3 regions of the Pantoea sp. CCBC3-3-1 genome follow, and region 2 is predicted to be linked to each of the others. Evidence: predicted binding sites of a transcription regulator. Region 2 holds the regulator's gene; each other region holds the start of a gene.
The links. The regulator LexA, encoded in region 2, represses DNA repair genes until DNA is damaged. The targets are predictions, from matches to a motif close to TNCTGTATGTACATACAGNA.
Positions count from the first base shown of each region.

Region 1: umuD (translesion error-prone DNA polymerase V autoproteolytic subunit) is a predicted target of LexA. The motif match lies at 1,930-1,949, and genes of this name have one in related genera.
Region 3: mutH (DNA mismatch repair endonuclease MutH) is a predicted target of LexA. The motif match lies at 2,161-2,180, and genes of this name have one in related genera.

Region 1 covers NZ_CP034366.1:68,763-74,671, reverse strand. The annotation lists gene umuC (translesion error-prone DNA polymerase V subunit UmuC) at 202-1,476, opposite strand; gene umuD (translesion error-prone DNA polymerase V autoproteolytic subunit) at 1,480-1,908, opposite strand; gene EHV07_RS24265 (hypothetical protein) at 2,376-3,146, opposite strand; gene EHV07_RS24665 (hypothetical protein) at 3,298-3,468, opposite strand; gene EHV07_RS24660 (hypothetical protein) at 3,468-3,641, opposite strand; gene EHV07_RS24260 (hypothetical protein) at 3,644-3,922, opposite strand; gene EHV07_RS24655 (hypothetical protein) at 3,958-4,116, opposite strand; gene EHV07_RS24255 (hypothetical protein) at 4,197-4,406, opposite strand; gene EHV07_RS24250 (hypothetical protein) at 4,406-5,476, opposite strand; gene EHV07_RS24245 (hypothetical protein) at 5,738-5,909, shown strand, end outside.
Region 2 covers NZ_CP034363.1:281,545-287,453, forward strand. The annotation lists gene plsB (glycerol-3-phosphate 1-O-acyltransferase PlsB) at 1-1,361, opposite strand, end outside; gene EHV07_RS01105 (diacylglycerol kinase) at 1,490-1,873, shown strand; gene lexA (transcriptional repressor LexA) at 1,967-2,575, shown strand; gene dinF (MATE family efflux transporter DinF) at 2,684-4,018, shown strand; gene EHV07_RS01120 (CsbD family protein) at 4,248-4,457, shown strand; gene zur (zinc uptake transcriptional repressor Zur) at 4,664-5,179, opposite strand; gene EHV07_RS01130 (conjugal transfer protein TraF) at 5,650-5,909, shown strand, end outside.
Region 3 covers NZ_CP034363.1:3,963,220-3,969,128, forward strand. The annotation lists gene ptsP (phosphoenolpyruvate--protein phosphotransferase) at 1-1,191, opposite strand, end outside; gene rppH (RNA pyrophosphohydrolase) at 1,204-1,728, opposite strand; gene mutH (DNA mismatch repair endonuclease MutH) at 2,415-3,101, shown strand; gene EHV07_RS18515 (TerC family protein) at 3,171-3,881, shown strand; gene EHV07_RS18520 (YgdI/YgdR family lipoprotein) at 4,058-4,273, shown strand; gene EHV07_RS18525 (NADP(H)-dependent aldo-keto reductase) at 4,487-5,527, shown strand; gene lplT (lysophospholipid transporter LplT) at 5,690-5,909, opposite strand, start outside.

The DNA of each region.
Region 1 (5,909 bases), on a different replicon from region 2:
TGAACTTAATATATCTATTTATAGTGATATTGTAAAGTGATTTAGTGATACTAAAGCATACATAGTGATATTTAACGCCAACAGCAATCACGACGGGGACGCCAGATACTGGCCATTGCCATTTGATGCTAGCCCGCTAATTCTCAGTTACTTGGCGCGCGAGCGCATGGGCGTCGAAAATAGTACATACCACATACCGGATTAAGTCAGTCTGGCAGTTGGAATGTCTTTCCACCTCGTTGTCCATGCGGGAGAAAGCATATCCCGTTTCATCTGCCACTCAGGGTCGATACCCTGGCCAGCAAACCAGATTTTACCCAACCCTGAATGGTTCACCTTATCCAGCACCGCCATCAGCTTTTCACTGTTAGCCCGAGGCTGATACTCATCAAACAGGCTGAGCTGTGCGAGCGCTTCCGGGCAGAAATCTCCAAGCATAATGCCCGCTTTGGCGTACCGGTGGCCATCCCGCCAGATGTGCTTCAGGCTGCGCATTGCGACCGCAATAATATCCCGCGTGTCCTGTGTGGCCACGCGTAACTTTTCGCCCGCCACGTTGCCGTAATACACCTCACCCGGACTGAAAGGTGAGGTCTTGATAAATGCCGAGATGTGCCGACAGTACTGGCCTTCCTGACGTAATTTTTCCGCAGCCCGTTCAGCATGTTTGCAAAGTGCCTGCTGCATATCGTCCAGTAATGTGACGCGCTGGCCAAAGCTCCTGCTACAGACAATTTGCTGTTTTGTAGGCGGCGCCTCTTCCAGCGCAATGCAGGATTCGCCAGCCAGCTCCCTGACCGTTCGTTCAAGTACCACGCTAAAGTTTTTCCGGATGAAGGCAGTGTTGCTGCGTGCCAGATCGAGGGCAGTGATGACGCCCATTGCATTCAGTTTTTTGCTGATGCGACGGCCAACGCCCCATACCTCCTCAACAGGCTGCCGCGAAAGCAACTTTTCTGTACGCACTGGATTATTATATGTTAGAGCAAGGACGCCACCGAACTGGGGCCACTCTTTACTTGCCCACTGCGCTGATTTTGCTAATGTTTTTGTCGGTGCCATGCCTACACCGACTGTCAGACCGGTCACCGCTTTTACCCGCTCACGAACCTGCCGACCAAAGTCTTCAAATGGCATAGCGCGATCGACGCCGGCGATGCCGAGAAACATCTCGTCAATACTGTATTGCTCCACAGCCGGCGACAGCTCTTCAAGCACGCGCATTACCCGCTGGCTCATGTCATGGTAGAGCGAATAATTGCTGGAGAAGGCTACGACATGGCGGGCGAAAGATTGCGTCTTCAGCTGAAACCACGGCACGCCCATTTTGATACCCAGCCGCTTAGCTTCGGCACTGCGCGCAATCACACACCCATCATTGTTCGACAACACAATGACCGGCGCATGTTTCAGATCGGGCCGGAATACCTTCTCGCAGCTGGCATAGAAACTGTTCACATCGGCAAGGGCAAACATCATTCACCCACGTGTTGCGTGAATAAACCACATCACCACGCCGAATATTTCTAGTGAATCCGGGTCAGGGTAAAGGGTGGGGAAAGCGGGATTCATCGGGCGGAGAGCGAGGCGCGGATGAGTCTGCAAGACTTTAACGGTAAATTCACCGTCGATGGCAGCCACCACTATATCGCCGTGCAGAGCCTTCTCTGATTTATCAACAACCAGCAGATCGCCGTCCTTGATGCCTGCCTCAGTCATGCTGTGGCCGACAGCCCGGACAAAATAGGTGGCGCTGCGGTGGCGAATACATAGTTCATTCAGATCGAGTTCTGCATCAATATAGTCCTGAGCCGGGCTGGGGAATCCTGCCGCACACCCGTCGGCGAAAAAGGGTAGCAGAATGATTTCGGGTTCGGAAACGGGGCTGTGTATGGCTAAAGACGACATTGTATTTTCTCCTTTTAAAATAACTGTATATATAAACAGTATATTCGAGAGAGGAAATTGTCACTTCTCTTTTTGAGAACGCCGGGGCTAAAATTGCGGGAAACATCCGGAAATAAGCGATAGTGACCAAGAAAAATTAATCAGTCATCTGCCAGAAACGGACAAAAAAGCTTTTAACGTACAATAACTTCCGTTTCCCAAGCTGACCCCTATCATTCCTGTGGAGGGTTGGGGGCCAACCGTACGAGAACTGGATGGCGAGTTTCAAATAATGCTCTATCTGGCGACGCTGATCCTCGCTTTGTAGTGCTCAGATAATAAGCATGTTGTAATTAAAGTGAGTGATTCGGTCGTTGAGTTTGATGATAAGCATATTTGGGGAGCGCATACGTTGCAGTTGATATAGCGGTCAGGAGATTTAATGGCCCGCTGGCTTCGTAGCTGGTGGTGAATTCCACCAGCTGGAACTACGGCTTCTTAACCCATTTTTCGGTTTTAGCAACCTTACCAGCCAGCCACTTAGGCTGTGCCCCCATCTGCGAAGCATAAGTGTACATGGGAAAGCTTCTCCAGAATGCTTCGATAGCATCCGAAAACTCTACGAATTGAGCTTCACTTACCTTAAGCTGTTCCGGCCTGGGGTCTGAATATCTTGGCATGCTGTGAGCAAAGGTTTGCGGGTAATACTCCGGGAAGGTTTCAATCAGCGTTTTATGAGATTGGCCATAGCCATGCTTGTAAACATTCACCACCAGACGGCAGGCATTAATTTTTGGGTAGAAAGGTTTACCTGTAACACCCAGACCTATCCAGTCCATCAGTTCGATCACCTGAGGTAAATCCAGATTCCAAATCATCGGCTCCCAGATATCCCTATCCTGCCAATGACTAACTTCTCTGGACAACTTATCACGCAGAGCTTTATCAAATTGATGGTACATTCCCGCAGTCAGCGCCAAGGTGACTATATTTTGCATCTCATGTAAGTTTAAGTAGTGAGATATCCCCTCCTGATAAGCACGCTCAGCAGAATCAAATTCATCGTCATAGTCAGGGTTAAAACTTCGTCCTAGCGCCTCATAAACTTGCTGTTCCTTTTTGTCCGCTTCCCTGCTTATATCATTAAACTGCGAAAGTAAGCGTCGACGGGCTTCAGCAACATAAAACGTATGAGGCTCAAGGATAATCATGAGATCTAGATTATCGAAATAGAACGTCGTTATATCGTGTTTTGCCATGATGCCTCTAACGATGCCTTGGGCTTCCTAAATCCACTTAAGTGAGTAACCAAAGCACCTATTAATTAATCAGAATGGCCTCAACTCCGCTAATGAGACCTGGTAAATAGGACTGGTCTATCCCTATCAAAGCATTATTTTTCCTTACGGCTCAGTGCATGTAGATGGTTCTGGCAATCGCCAGCTGAAGAAGTACTGCCAGCACGGCCATGGTGATTATCTTCGACTTACCACGCCTCCAGCCTTCGAACCTCAGCACGAACAGCAGCCAGGTGATCAGAATTGCCATCAAAACTACCTGGCCTAACATCATGCCGCTCATTATTGCGCTCCTTTCCCTGGTGAAAACACGTAAACCGGTATGGCATCGTCCAGCTGGTTGCCCAGATACAGACGGCCGGTGCGCGGCTCCGCATAGCCTAGCGTTATTATACTCATTTCCGTCACCGGGTCAGGGTGATGAAACAGCTCGGCCTTGTTTCCTTTGCGGCGCATGATCAATTCCCCTCAATCAAGCATAAGACGACAGTATCAAGCGCAGCATCTTCGGAGTTAACCAGCCGCCATGCCTGCATGTCTTTAGACCCGCCTTCAGGCCCAGCGATAATATCGACTTTACGCCAGGCGGTGTAAAACCAGCCTTTGTCGCCGTCGATCGGCAGATCGTCGCCAGCGGCACGAAAAAGAGACAGCAGGAGAGACTGGTCAGCGGTAGGCGCCTCGCCGATTTCGGAAGCATAAGCGTTAATGAATGCAATAATTGCAGGGTTTTTCATAGGTGGCGACCTCTTCTATATTTGTGGTGGCTGCTTCACAGCCCTTTGTTGATTTTTTTCAACCAGCCTTGGTATTTAGCTAACTGCTGAGCGGCATCGTTCCTGGTGCTGTGATGCGAGAGAAACAAGTTCGCACCACTATTTTTGTTGCCTTCACGAACGTACAAATCGAACCCATGATTTTTGTCTGTCATGATTACTTCGGTGAGCTGCAGGTTTGGCCACCGGCTCACATACGATATAAATTGCTCTCTGTTCACCGCCTTTCCTTAGGCTAACGCTTGAAATCAAACAGCATGGAAACGTCGAACGATGCGAGTACATCGTCCATGCCGTAGTCACGTATAACTGCAGCGGCGGCCTTCTCCATTTCCGCTTTAAAGGCGAGATAGCCCGCTTCTGTCATTTTGCTGGTTCCCCAGTCGAGCGCATCGCGCGCGGCCGCTGTGAACTTGGCGCTGCTGGTTGTAATTTCAGTAGCCATTACGCTGCTTCCTCTGGCGAACAGGTTGAAATAACAAGCGGTGAGCTTGCGCGCGCCTTTATCTGGATTGGCTCTTGTGGAGTCAGTCGATCCCGAATAGTTGTAAGACTTTTTAAGGCGGCTTCACGTTGTTCTGCATAAGCACGGCCAGCGGCAGTGATCTGGTCGACAATCTGGATGATGTCGTAATGAAACATGGCGTTCGTCATTTCCATCCAACTGACAAGCTCGGAAACTGAATGGCGGACCAGGGCTTGAGTTATTTCCAGCTGAGCGCCGCCGGGCTGAGCGGGTAACTCTTTCACCAGCTGCAGTGCGTGTTCAACCACCGGCAGGCGTATAGCGCTTGTCTGACCTACCCCTTTGAATGACAAATAAATGTCCAGGCTGCCGAATTTATTCAGCATGCCGCGAGCATAATCCGGCGTCGCGTCACCGATAGTGATCGCCAACCGATGCGCTTTAACGATCGTTGCCCAGTGCTGAACAGCTGAGGTAAGGCATTTCTCTCGGGATACAGTACTGCCTTTGTGATCGGTGTAAGTCACCGGCACAGCCACCAGCTGGCGTGGACGTGTGCAGGATACATCTTCAAATACGGCCAGCAGCTCCTGAGATTCTTTCTCAGTAATGCAAAGCGCGCGGTGCGCCCGGCGAACCCCACCACGTAGGGAACTTACACGTTTGCGTAGGTACTTTGCACTGCGCTCCAGGCGGGCTGGGCTTTTGGTAATATCAATGGCGCGCTGCAATGTTTGTTCTGCTTCGCACAGCTTTGCGGCAGCTTCAGCAACTTGCCTAGCCTTTGGCGGACGGGACTTTGGGAATGCGGCTTTTGCCTCTTTCCACTTATCCATAAAGTAAGGCTTCTCATCACGGCCGATAACAAAGAACAGAGCGATCTCACCCTCACGGCTACCCTCTTCCTCAACCAGTCCGCTGGTGAAATTTTCTCTCAGGCGAAAATCTGCAAAATCTACCAGGTCACGCGGCCCCTCTATGCACATCATGATGCGACCACGATTCGTATCTTCTGAATCATTCTTAGGTACTTCGAATGCTCTTGGCATGAATTTTCCTTCTCAATTACTTCTGTGTTTGGCGTGAAATCAATATAACTACTCCTAAACATTAAGCCAAGTATTTTTAGTATCCTTTGTAATGCAAACTATAAACATAAAACTCATAAAATCAGACATTTTTTATTAATAACTTGATCTTTTAGTATCTTCAAATGATGATTTTTGTACATACCCCTATTGCAGATAGGAACAAATGTTCCTATTATGATTTCAACGCGACACAGGCCCGAAATTGATGGAGAGAAAATTATGATGACCACTACAGCAGCCTTGATTATTCGCATCGCATACGACGCGCAGTTACGCTTAAAGAAGTCCCTGAAAGAGTCAAAGCAGTACGTCGCTAAGAAATCTAGCCTGCAACAGAGCGCAGCCTATTCGGCAGAAGAGAAAGAAGACGTCCGTGCTGCTTTCGCTGAGT
Region 2 (5,909 bases):
AGCATCTGCATAAAGCCTTCTTTCTCTTTAGTCGCACCGCGCAGCTCTTTCGCGTAGGTTCCCACTTCCATCACGTGCTCATAGCCGATGTAGATAGGCACCAGCGTGATAGGACGATTACCGCCGCGCAGCATCGCCTGAATCGTCATCGACAGCGTGCCGGTTTTCGGATCCAGCAGGCGACCGGTACGGGAACGCCCGCCTTCAACAAAGTACTCGACCGAATAGCCACGGGTGAACAGCTCGCCCAGATATTCGCGGAAGACGGTGGAATAGAGCTTGTTGCCTTTAAAGGTACGACGGATAAAGAAGGCGCCCAGACGGCGGAAGATCGGACCGGCAGGCCAGAAATTAAGATTGATGCCGGCAGCGATGTGCGGCGGCACCAAACCCTGGTGATAAAGCACGTACGAAAGCAGCAAATAGTCCATGTGGCTGCGATGGCAGGGAACATAGACGATTTCGTGGCCGTCCTGTGCCAGCTGACGCACGCGTTCACCGCCATTAACGTTAATGCCCTGATAGAGCTTGCTCCACGTCCAGCCCATGATGCGGTCCGTAAGACGGATCGCCTCATAAGAGAAGTCGGCGGCGATCTCTTCCATCAGCTCAACGGCATTCTGCTGGGCTTTTTCGTGGGAAATTTTCTTGCTGCGCGCTTCATCTTCCACCGCTTTGGCAATGGCTTTGGACTGGAGCAGCTTGCTGAACAGATCCTGACGTACCGGCAGGCGCGGGCCAACCGCAGCCAGTCGCTGACGAGCGAAGTGCATACGGGCTACGCGAGCCAGCTTCTGCGCGATAGATTTGTCAGTGCCATGTTCCGTCGCCATACGGCGTAGAGAGACCATGGGTGAGAAACGCACAAAGCTGTCGCGTCCCAGCCACAGGACGGCAAAGAACTTTTGGATGCCGTTCAACACGCGCAGATGCGGTTGCTCATCCCCTTGTACTTCGCGGCCTGGCGCACGGCCAAACATGACGGAAACGGGCACCATCTGCACATCGAGCAGCGGGTTGCTGCGGTGCAGATCCAGGTACTCATGGAACAGCTTGACCGATTCCAGATTTGGCACAAAGTAAGGGAACACGCGTGGGCCATCATGGATAAACACATGACGTGGCAACACCGTACCGTCGATTTCTAACGGATCCAGCGGATCGGGCAGATCCTCTTTGCGGCATTGCTCACGCAGCGCCAGCAGATCGGCCTTTGAATCGTACGGCAGCACGTACATAATAGGACGCGACGTATCGAGTCCCAGTTCAGCGACCGGCTCGGCGGGGATCGCCTTACTCTTTACCAGAAATTTAACGGGTAAATTCAATAAGTTATAATATAAGTTACGCCAACCTGACATAGACAACATGAAGCCTCTTGTTAGCAAAGCGCCGCAAGCATACCAGAAAGCGCCAGTGAGATCTGTGGTGTTGCAAAATGTGCTGCACCCACACATTGACGCTAAACTTTACAAAGGGTTCCCTGATTATGGCAAATAACGTCACTGGTTTGACTCGCATCATTAAAGCTGCGGGCTACTCATGGAAAGGTCTGCGCGCGGCCTGGCAGCACGAAGCCGCTTTCAGGCAGGAATCGTTAGCGGCGCTTGCCGCCATTCTGATTGCCTGCTGGCTGGACGTAGACGCGATAACCCGTGTACTGCTGGTGGGGTCCGTCATTATGGTCATCATCGTCGAACTTCTTAACAGCGCCATTGAAGCAGTAGTCGACCGCATCAGCAGCGATATTCATCCGCTTGCCGGCCGCGCAAAAGACATGGGCTCCGCTGCGGTGTTACTGGCTACTCTACTGGCTCTTTTTGTTTGGGTAATGCTGTTGATTCCTCATTTGCGGCATGTTTTCCAAAATTAACGTAACAGTCGTTTTTTACTCAACTTTATAGTTTTCAACCGGCAAATACCTGTATATACTCACAGTCGACTGTATAAACAACCAGGGGGCGGGATGAAAGCACTAACGGCAAGGCAGCAGCAGGTTTACGACCTGATTCGCGACCATATTAACCAGACCGGTATGCCACCGACACGGGCAGAGATCGCCACGCAGCTCGGTTTCCGTTCCCCGAATGCGGCTGAAGAACATCTGAAAGCGCTGGCGCGTAAAGGCGTCATCGAAATTGTTTCTGGCGCATCACGCGGTATCCGCCTGATGATGGAAGAAGAAGGCGGTTTGCCGCTGGTTGGACGCGTTGCGGCGGGCGAACCGCTGCTGGCTGAACAACATATTGAAGGGCATTATCAGGTCGATCCCGATTTGTTTAAGCCTGGCGCTGATTTCCTGCTGCGCGTTAGCGGCATGTCGATGAAAGATATTGGTATTATGGATGGTGATTTACTGGCCGTGCATAAAACGCAGGACGTGCGTAATGGTCAGGTCGTGGTTGCGCGCATTGACGATGAAGTCACCGTCAAGCGGCTGAAAAAGCAGGGTAATATTGTTCAACTGCTGCCTGAAAACAGTGAATTTCAGCCAATTGTTGTCGATCTGCGTCAGCAGACTTTCTCAATTGAAGGGCTGGCCGTCGGCGTTATCCGCAACGGCAACTGGCTTTAAGCTTCCCTGTTTTGTACGCGCCGTTGCTCCCGCGGCGCGTCTCCTCTGGCCGTAATGTCCCGTTCGGCTGTGGACCGCTAATGTAATCCTGTCGCGCAGTGGATGATGATGCGATTAATAACCTCCTCAGACAAACACCTCTGGCGGCTGGCGCTGCCGATGATCCTTTCCAATATTACCGTGCCGCTGCTGGGCCTGGTTGATACTGCCGTTATTGGCCATCTGGACAGTCCCGTTTACCTGGGCGGCGTCGCAGTAGGAACAACGACCACCAGCTTTCTGTTTATGCTGCTGCTGTTTTTACGGATGAGCACCACCGGTCTGACCGCTCAGGCATTTGGCGCTAATGACAAACCCGCATTAGCTCGGGCGCTGATGCAGCCTTTGCTGATCGCGCTGTTTGCCGGGCTGGCTTTTATCCTCTTTAAAACTCCCCTTACTCATCTTGCTCTGTCGCTGGTTGGCGGGAACAGTGACGTTTTGCATCAGGCGGCACTGTTCATGCATATTCGCTGGCTGAGCGCGCCGGCAATGCTGGCTAACCTTGTGCTGCTCGGCTGGCTGTTAGGCGTTCAGTATGCGCGTGCGCCTGTTGTTCTGCTGGTGGTGGGTAACCTGGTGAATGTTCTGCTCGACCTGTGGTTTGTCATCGGATTGAAGTGGGGCGTTGAGGGCGCAGCAGCCGCAACCGCGATTGCCGAATACGTCACGTTGATGGTCGGGCTGGTCATGGTATGGCACGTTCTGAAAATGCGCGGCGTCTCTTTTCCCCTGCTGAAAAAGGCCTGGCGAGGCAATGTTGGTCGTTTGCTGCGGCTTAATCGTGACATTATGCTGCGCTCATTGCTCCTGCAACTCTGCTTTGTCTCGCTGACCTTCTTTGGCGCGAGGCTGGGTAGCGATACAGTAGCCGTTAACGCTGTTTTACTGATGTTTCTGACCTTTACTGCCTATGCGCTCGATGGTTTTGCCTATGCGGTTGAAGCTTGCTCTGGCGAAGCCTGGGGCGCACGGGATGCTCAAAAGCTTCTGGTCGTCTGGCAGGCAGCCTGTCGTCAGGCTGGCCTGGTCGCGCTGATGTTTTCGGTCATCTATGCGCTGGCAGGTACGCATATTGTTGCGCTACTTACTTCACTTCCTGAACTGCAACAGCAAGCCGATCGCTATCTGTTCTGGCAAATTCTGTTGCCGATCTGCGGCGTATGGTGCTATCTGCTGGATGGCATGTTTATTGGCGCTACGCGAGCCAGTGAAATGCGCAACGGCATGGTGATAGCCGCATTGGGTTATGGCGCCACGCTGTTATTGGTGCCTTCGCTGGGCAATCATGCTTTATGGCTGGCCGTCACCGTTTTTCTGACTTTACGCGGGCTTTCCTTATGGGCAATTTGGCGCTACCACTGGCGACATAACAGCTGGTTTACGCCCTGTCAGAATTTGTAACTTCTTGCCTGCCGCTTCGCTAGTCACTGATATACCAAATATTTTCTGTTTTTTGCGCCGCTGTTGCAAAATTTTTTAACCTAAAAATAGCGTTCAGCCAGGCAAAGTCGCCATCTTCTACTACAATTATCTGTACGTTAAGCACTTAAGCAGCGTTTTATGTTGCTGCAAGCCGTTTTGCTGAAACGAAAGCCAAGAAACTGTTAAAACCTAAGGTAAGGAGCAAAAAATGAATAAAGACGAAGCCGGCGGTAACTGGAAGCAGTTAAAAGGTAAAGTGAAAGAAAAATGGGGCAAGCTGACCGACGATGATATGACTGTCGTAGAAGGTAAACGCGATCAGCTTGTGGGCAAAATCCAGGAACGCTACGGTTATGCTAAAGACCAGGCGGAAAAAGAAGTCAGCGACTGGGAAAGCACCAACGACCATCGTTTCTGACCGCCTTCAATAGCCTACAGGCAAGTGCCAGGCAGTGCTCCCCGTACTGTCCTGACAGCTTTCAGCAGGTAACTCAGGGTTCGGGACGGTGCTCCTACCACTGTTCTGAACCTGTACAGCGCTGAAAGTACTTAAGCGTAGCAGGAAGAAGTTCCTGGCAAGGCACAAGGAAGGTGCCACTTAATCCTTTCTGATATATCCCCTAATCAACGCCCGCGTTTTTTTGCTGTTACGGTATGATCGTGCTGGCAGGCATCATGGTGTTGACAGGCTTCAACTTCCACACATTTTTTGCATAATCCATGCGCTTCAATCACGCTATTGGCCAGCGCAAAGCCCGTGCTCAGGGCCAGTGATTTTAAAATATTTTCGACGCCTTCTGCATGTTGTTCAGCTACCGCGCCGCAGCGATCGCAGATAAGCATTGCCGAAGTATGGGAGGGCTGTTCGAAATGATGGCAGACGACATAGCTATTGGTTGATTCAACCCGATGCACAAACCCCTGTTCCAGCAGGAAATCCAGCGCGCGATAGACCGTTGGCGGTTTTGCCTGCGGCTCGCTGCTTCGCAACAGATCCAACAGGTCATAGGCGCTGATTGCCCCATGGTGTTGGCTCATCAAGCGGAGCACTTCCAGGCGCTGAGGCGTCAACCTGACATTGCGCTGTAGACAGATAGCTTCTGCCTGCGACAAGATTTTTTCAGGACTGCTTACGTTCATAACTTTCCCCCAGGCTGGATCAGAGTGTTATGTTATCACAGAGGCAGCAAAACGCCGAATCTCCCCATCGCCGGGTTCCCTCGCTTTTCGCCGCACAAAAAACGCCCATATCACTCCAGCAATGTCTGGTTGTAATCCTTTTCCATCGTTATCCGGGAACGTTCAGAGCAGCGAACATTTTTCCGTACCAGTAGTTTTTTAAGGATTTGTAAAATTGCGATTGCAGGCTGAAATGTTCCTGTCTACTTTTTATATAAGGGTTTCTGAATGTTCAGCGAATCAACATTCAGCAATATGCTTATCAATTAGGCAGATAGCAGATAAATCATTCCTCAATGAGCAGAAAAACCCCCGCATTGTTACTGAATTCCTGGCAATGACTTGTCGTCTTTATCGTCATGATGCAGACATTCGCACGCTGCACGCTTATATCAAGCGCTGCCTCCTTTTTCTGGAAGGGTTTAAGGTAAATGGTCAAAAAAATCAGCAAACTGAACAGGTTCTCCCGGCCTGCGTTTTTCCCCGTTTTGTTTCTGGCTCCCTTAAGTGCCATTGCCGCCGGTAACTATTACGATGCGCGTAACGATGCGATGGGCGGAACGGGCGTCGCTTCTTCAACTTACGGTACGGCAGTTTTGGCTAACCCGGCATTGATGACCAAAGCCCAACCAGAAGATGACGTCAGTATTATTCTGCCTGCTGCGGGCGCACAGCTGTCGGACAAAAAAAA
Region 3 (5,909 bases), 1.3 Mb from region 2:
TGGATCGACCAGCAGCTCGCCGCGATAGCCATCCACGACCAATAGCCGGCCGTTCAGCAACTCCGGCTGAATATCAGCACCCATCACCGTTGGAATGCCCATCGCGCGAACCATGATCGCCGCGTGAGAATTCGACGCACCGTCACGAACCACGACGCCTGCGAGACGATCGTGCGGCAGCTCCGCCAGCGTTGTCGCCGTCAGTTCATCAGCGACCAGCACAAAGCGTTCAGGCCAGGTATTAGTGCCCTGCACGGTGTCATCGAGGTGAAAAAGCAGGCGCTGCCCCAGCACGCGCAAGTCGCCAGCCCGTTCGCGAAGGTAGCTATCCTGTAAGCTGGCGAACTGATGGACAAACTTCTCAATGACCTTTTTTACGGCCCATTCGGCTACCGATCCGTTATCGATCTCGGTATAGAGATCTTTTTTCAGGCGATTGTCGCTCAGCAGGTGGGAATAGAGATCGAAGATCGCCGCGCTTTCTTTATGCACGCTGGAGGTGAACCGCTTGCTGTAGCGGCGAAACTCGCCGGAGGCTTCATCCATCGCCAGCGACAATCTTTCACGCTCGCGCGCGGTGTCCAGCGTGGAGGCAGCGAAAACATTTTCCAGCGACGGCTGTGTGCTGTCGACCCAGCCTTCGGCAACGGCAACGCCAGGTGCTGCGGCCAGCGCACGAATACGGGTTTGGCGATACTGACCAAACAGGGCATTAAGCTGTGACTGCGACAGAATTGTCGCCATTTGGGTTGCCAGCGTAACCAAAAACGATTCTTCGCTTTCATCAAACTGGCGGTGTTCCCGCTGCTGAACAACCAGCACGCCAAGCAGCTGACGGCGGCTGATAATCGGTACGCCTAAAAAAGAACGGAAACGCTCCTCTTTGACGGCAGGAACATATTTGAAGCTGGGGTGGCTCTGCGCATCGGCGAGGTTAATCGGTTCGGCAAGACGCCCGACCAGCCCGACGATCCCTTCGTCAAAGGCCAGTGCGACGGTGCGGCCTCGTGGCTTTTTCAAGCCGCGAGTCGCCATCAGGTAATAGCAGCGACGATCGTGATCGGCCAGATAGACCGAACACACTTCGGTATCCATCGCCAGGCAGATCTCGTTAACCAGGATATCCAGCGCCTCGGTCAGCCGGGGCGCCCCTGCCACTTTTTCCACTATCTCGCGCAGCTGTGTAAGCATCATCGGAGTGGCTTACCCTCTTTTCCGTCGATAAAGCGCATTGCGCTGTACGGCGTTCTCCTGCAGCGGCATTACTACGCCAGCAAATTCTTTCATCACCCGGCGATAAACGTCGCGCTTGAAAGAGACTACCTGGCGCACCGGATACCAGAAGCTGACCCAGCGCCAGCCGTCAAATTCCGGCGTGCTGCTGGTCTGCATGTTGATATCCGCGTCATTGCACAATAATTGCAGAAGAAACCACTTCTGTTTCTGGCCGATACAAACCGGCTTTGTGTCCCAACGCACCAAACGTTTTGGCAACTTATAGCGTAACCAGTTTCGGGTAGAGGCAAGAATACGGACATCCTTGCGGTGCAAACCGACTTCTTCGAAAAGTTCTCGATACATCGCTTGTTCCGCGGTTTCGCCAGGATTAATGCCTCCCTGAGGAAACTGCCAGGAGTGCTGACCATATCTTCTGGCCCACAACACTTGTCCCTGCCTGTTACAAATTACGATACCAACATTCGGGCGGTAGCCATCATCATCGATCACTGGACTACCTCAAACTAAAACTCGGATGTTCTGATTGTTTCATACTCCTCACAGGCGGTAAACCACTGCTTTGCGGCCTTGAACGGCGCTAATCACGGGATAACTCGCAGTTGGAAACAAAGTTATAAACAGAATTTGCCGATTTTACTCGATCTTATTCACCTTTTCTGTGGATAGCTTTGTGCAGAACTCGGTTAACATTTGGGGAAAACTTTCCAGGCCAGGTAAAAGGCAGAGGAATGTCCGCAGCTTAACCTGCTAAATATCATAGGAATTATCTGGAGAATGGCGCAGCTTCGACACCCTTCATACTCCGGTCACAAAGGCATGATCACCAACTGACCAAAGATCGAACAATGCACCTTTTATCCACAGCTTATGGTGCGATGATAAGCAAAAAAGGGTGAAAAAATGGTAAAATGGTGCCGTCAAGGCTGTAAATCAAAACAGTATTATTGTAAAAAGCGACTTATCCCATTTTTCTGTGGATAACTACGTGTAAGATCCTGTTCATTGTCGGTGACAACTCGCGCATAACCTTGTGGCATGGCTTAGTCATGAGCGGGAGGCAAAATAAAAAGCCATGATTTATCATGCTATTATTCGACTTTTGCACCGCCAGAGTCGGTTAGCCTTCGGCAGGCAAAAAGAGTGGTTATTTTTTAATCAGTTCAAAAAGGTTATTCATGGCATCTGATTTTGTTGCGGTTACGCCCCCTGAAAATGAAACGATCCTGCTGGAGCGGGCGCAGCGGCTGGCAGGTTATACGCTGGGCGAGCTGGCGTTACGAGCCGGTCTGCTGATCCCGCCCGATCTTCGCCGGGATAAAGGCTGGGTCGGCATGCTGCTTGAACGCTACCTGGGTGCCAGCGCCGGCAGTAAGCCAGAACAGGATTTTGCGGAGATTGGCGTGGAGCTGAAAACCATCCCGATCGATGCGCTGGGACGCCCGCTGGAAACAACTTTCGTCTGCGTCGCTCCCCTGACGGGTAACAGCGGCGTAACGTGGGAAACCAGTCACGTGCGTCATAAGCTGACCCGAGTGCTGTGGGTTCCGGTGGAAGGCGAACGCACTATTCCGCTGGCGATACGTCGGGTCGGTGCACCGCTGCTGTGGAGTCCCAGCCAGCAAGAAGAGACTTTGCTGCGCTGTGACTGGGAAGAACTGATGGATATGATTGTGCTTGGCCAGGTCGAACGTATCACCGCGCGGCATGGCGAAGTGCTGCAAATCCGGCCAAAAGCCGCGAACAGTAAAGCGCTTACCGAAGGGATTGGTGAAAATGGTCAACCGATCATGACGTTGCCACGCGGCTTTTACCTGAAAAAAACCTTTACTGCCCCCCTGCTTGCCCGCCATTTTTTACTGTAAAGCTTTAGCTGCTTGCCGCCTGACCAGGTATACTCTTCGTTTACCTTTCGTTTAGGATGCGATGTTAGTATGTTTGATTGGATTGCAGATCCCAATGCCTGGCTGGCGCTGGGTACGCTAACGATTCTTGAAATCGTTCTGGGTATTGATAATATTATTTTCCTCTCTCTGGTTGTCGCCAAACTTCCCAAAAAGCAGCAGCATGCAGCCCGCCGTCTGGGCCTTGCAGGCGCAATGTTGATGCGTCTGGGCCTGTTAGCGTCTATCGCCTGGGTTATTCGTCTGACTACGCCGCTGTTTACCGTGATGGATCACAGCTTCTCCGCCCGTGATTTGATTCTGCTGTTTGGCGGCCTGTTTCTGCTGTGGAAATCCAGCCAGGAAATCCATGAAACCATTGAAGGCGGCGAAGAAGAGCATCAGACCAACGTTCACTCATTTTTCGGCGCTATCGTGCAGATTATGCTGCTGGATATTATCTTCAGCCTTGATTCGGTCATTACGGCGGTCGGGCTCTCCGATCATCTGATTATCATGATGGCGGCGGTGGTTATTTCCGTTGGCGTGATGATGTTCGCGGCCCGTACGATTGGCGAATTTGTCGAGCGTCATCCTTCGGTGAAAATGCTGGCGCTGAGTTTCCTGATCCTGGTTGGCTTTACGCTGATGCTGGAAAGTTTCAGCGTCCACGTGCCTAAAGGCTATATCTATTTCGCCATGTTCTTCTCTATGGCCGTAGAGTGCCTGAATTTGCTGCGTAATAAAAAGAATCACGCTTAATAGTGCCTGGCCGGTTTTGCCGGCCAGTTTCCTCCTGCCCCCTGGTCATATCACTTTACGAAAAATGTCAATGTTCTGACGTGCTGATGCCATAAATTCAGAGTTCTGCGGTTACGTATTGCGCAAAAATACGCTATTACTACTCCAACAAGTTACAGCAGCTAAGGGAGCAAAATATGAAGGTACTGTCTGGCGCAGTGGTGCTGATGCTGGCCACACTGCTCGGTGGATGTAGTAGCGATTACGTGATGGCAACCCGGGATGGCAAGATGATTATGACGCAGGGAAAACCTGAAATAGATAAAGATACGGGCCTGGTCAAATATACCGATAGCTCAGGTCATGAATTACAAATCAATGGTGATGACGTCTCATCGATTGTGGAACGTTAATCTTTTATAGCAGAACGCCAGGCATCCGATCCGCTTTCGCCACCGCAATATTAACGCTGGGGTGGCGCCGTAGCACTTCCCGATAAATCGCCTCTTCCCCCTCTTGCACCTGACGGTTATAGTCAAAAGCCGGACTGCGGCAGTATCTCCGCGCTTTGCAGTAGCAAAAGGTCCAGGTTCAGCTTTTAATAATGAAAAAAAGGAAGCCGGCAAATGCACTATCATCGTATCCCCCACAGCACGCTGGAAGTTAGCCGCCTTGGTTTAGGCACTATGACGTTTGGCGAACAGAACAGCGAAGCCGATGCTCATGCCCAGCTGGATTTAGCACTACGTTCAGGTATTAATTTTATTGATACCGCCGAAATGTATCCGGTGCCGCCGCGCCCGGAAACGCAGGGACTCACGGAAAAATATATCGGCAGCTGGCTGAAGGCTCGCGGCAGCCGTGACAAAATCGTGCTGGCCTCTAAAGTCGCTGGTCCGATACGCGGCACCGACGCGTCTATTCGTCCGGGCCAGGCGCTGGATCGTAAAAATATCCGCGAGGCGCTGGATGCCAGCCTGAAACGGCTTAACACGGATTATCTGGATCTCTATCAGCTGCACTGGCCGCAGCGGCAGACCAATTACTTCGGCAAGCTGAATTATGACTATGCCGAGAGTACGGCAACGGTTACGCTGCTGGAAACGCTGGAGGCGCTAAACGAACAGGTTCGGGCTGGAAAAATTCGCTACATTGGCGTGTCTAACGAAACGCCATGGGGCGTGATGCGCTACCTGCAACTGGCAGAAAAGCATGAGCTGCCACGCATCGTCAGTATCCAGAACCCCTATAGCCTGCTGAACCGCAGCTTTGAGGTTGGCCTGGCAGAAATCAGCCAGCACGAAGGCGTAGAGCTGCTGGCCTATTCCTGCCTGGCGTTTGGTACGCTAAGCGGAAAATATCTCAACGGCGCAAAACCGGAAGGCGCTCGCAATACGCTATTCAGCCGCTTTACGCGTTACAGCGGCGAACAGGCACAGCTGGCCATTGCGGAATATGTCGCGCTGGCCAAAAAGCATAATTTAGATCCTTCGCAGATGGCGCTGGCTTTTGTGCGTCAGCAGCCGTTTGTCGCCAGCACGTTGCTGGGTGCTACCACGCTGGAACAGCTTAAGATCAATATTGACAGCTACAATCTGACGCTGGATGAAGAGGTGATGCAGGCGCTGGAAGCGATTCACCGTCGTTATACTTTCCCGGCCCCTTAATGGTCAACAGGGCGGGAAAAGTCCCGCCCGGATATTTTTGGCAGGGTGCAGGCAAGAGAAACTCAGGCCTTTCACAAAGATGCCAGAAACGGCTTCCATGCCGGCGCGACCAGAGCCATTCATGGCGCTGGTCGCTTGCTCCGGGCCTGAGTTCCACGCGCTTTAGATTTGTCTGCGCTTTTGCGCCAGCTGCCATCCCCAGAGTACCGCAATCGCCAGCGCAAACAGCGCACCAAACCCGACTCCTGTCGCTACCGGCGGCGCACCCAGCTTAATCGCCACGGAATAGATGCCCAGCATCAGCAGCATTGCGCTGTTTTCACCAAGATTCTGTACGGCGATAGCGTTCCCCGCACCGACGCTCTCTTTACCACGCATTTGT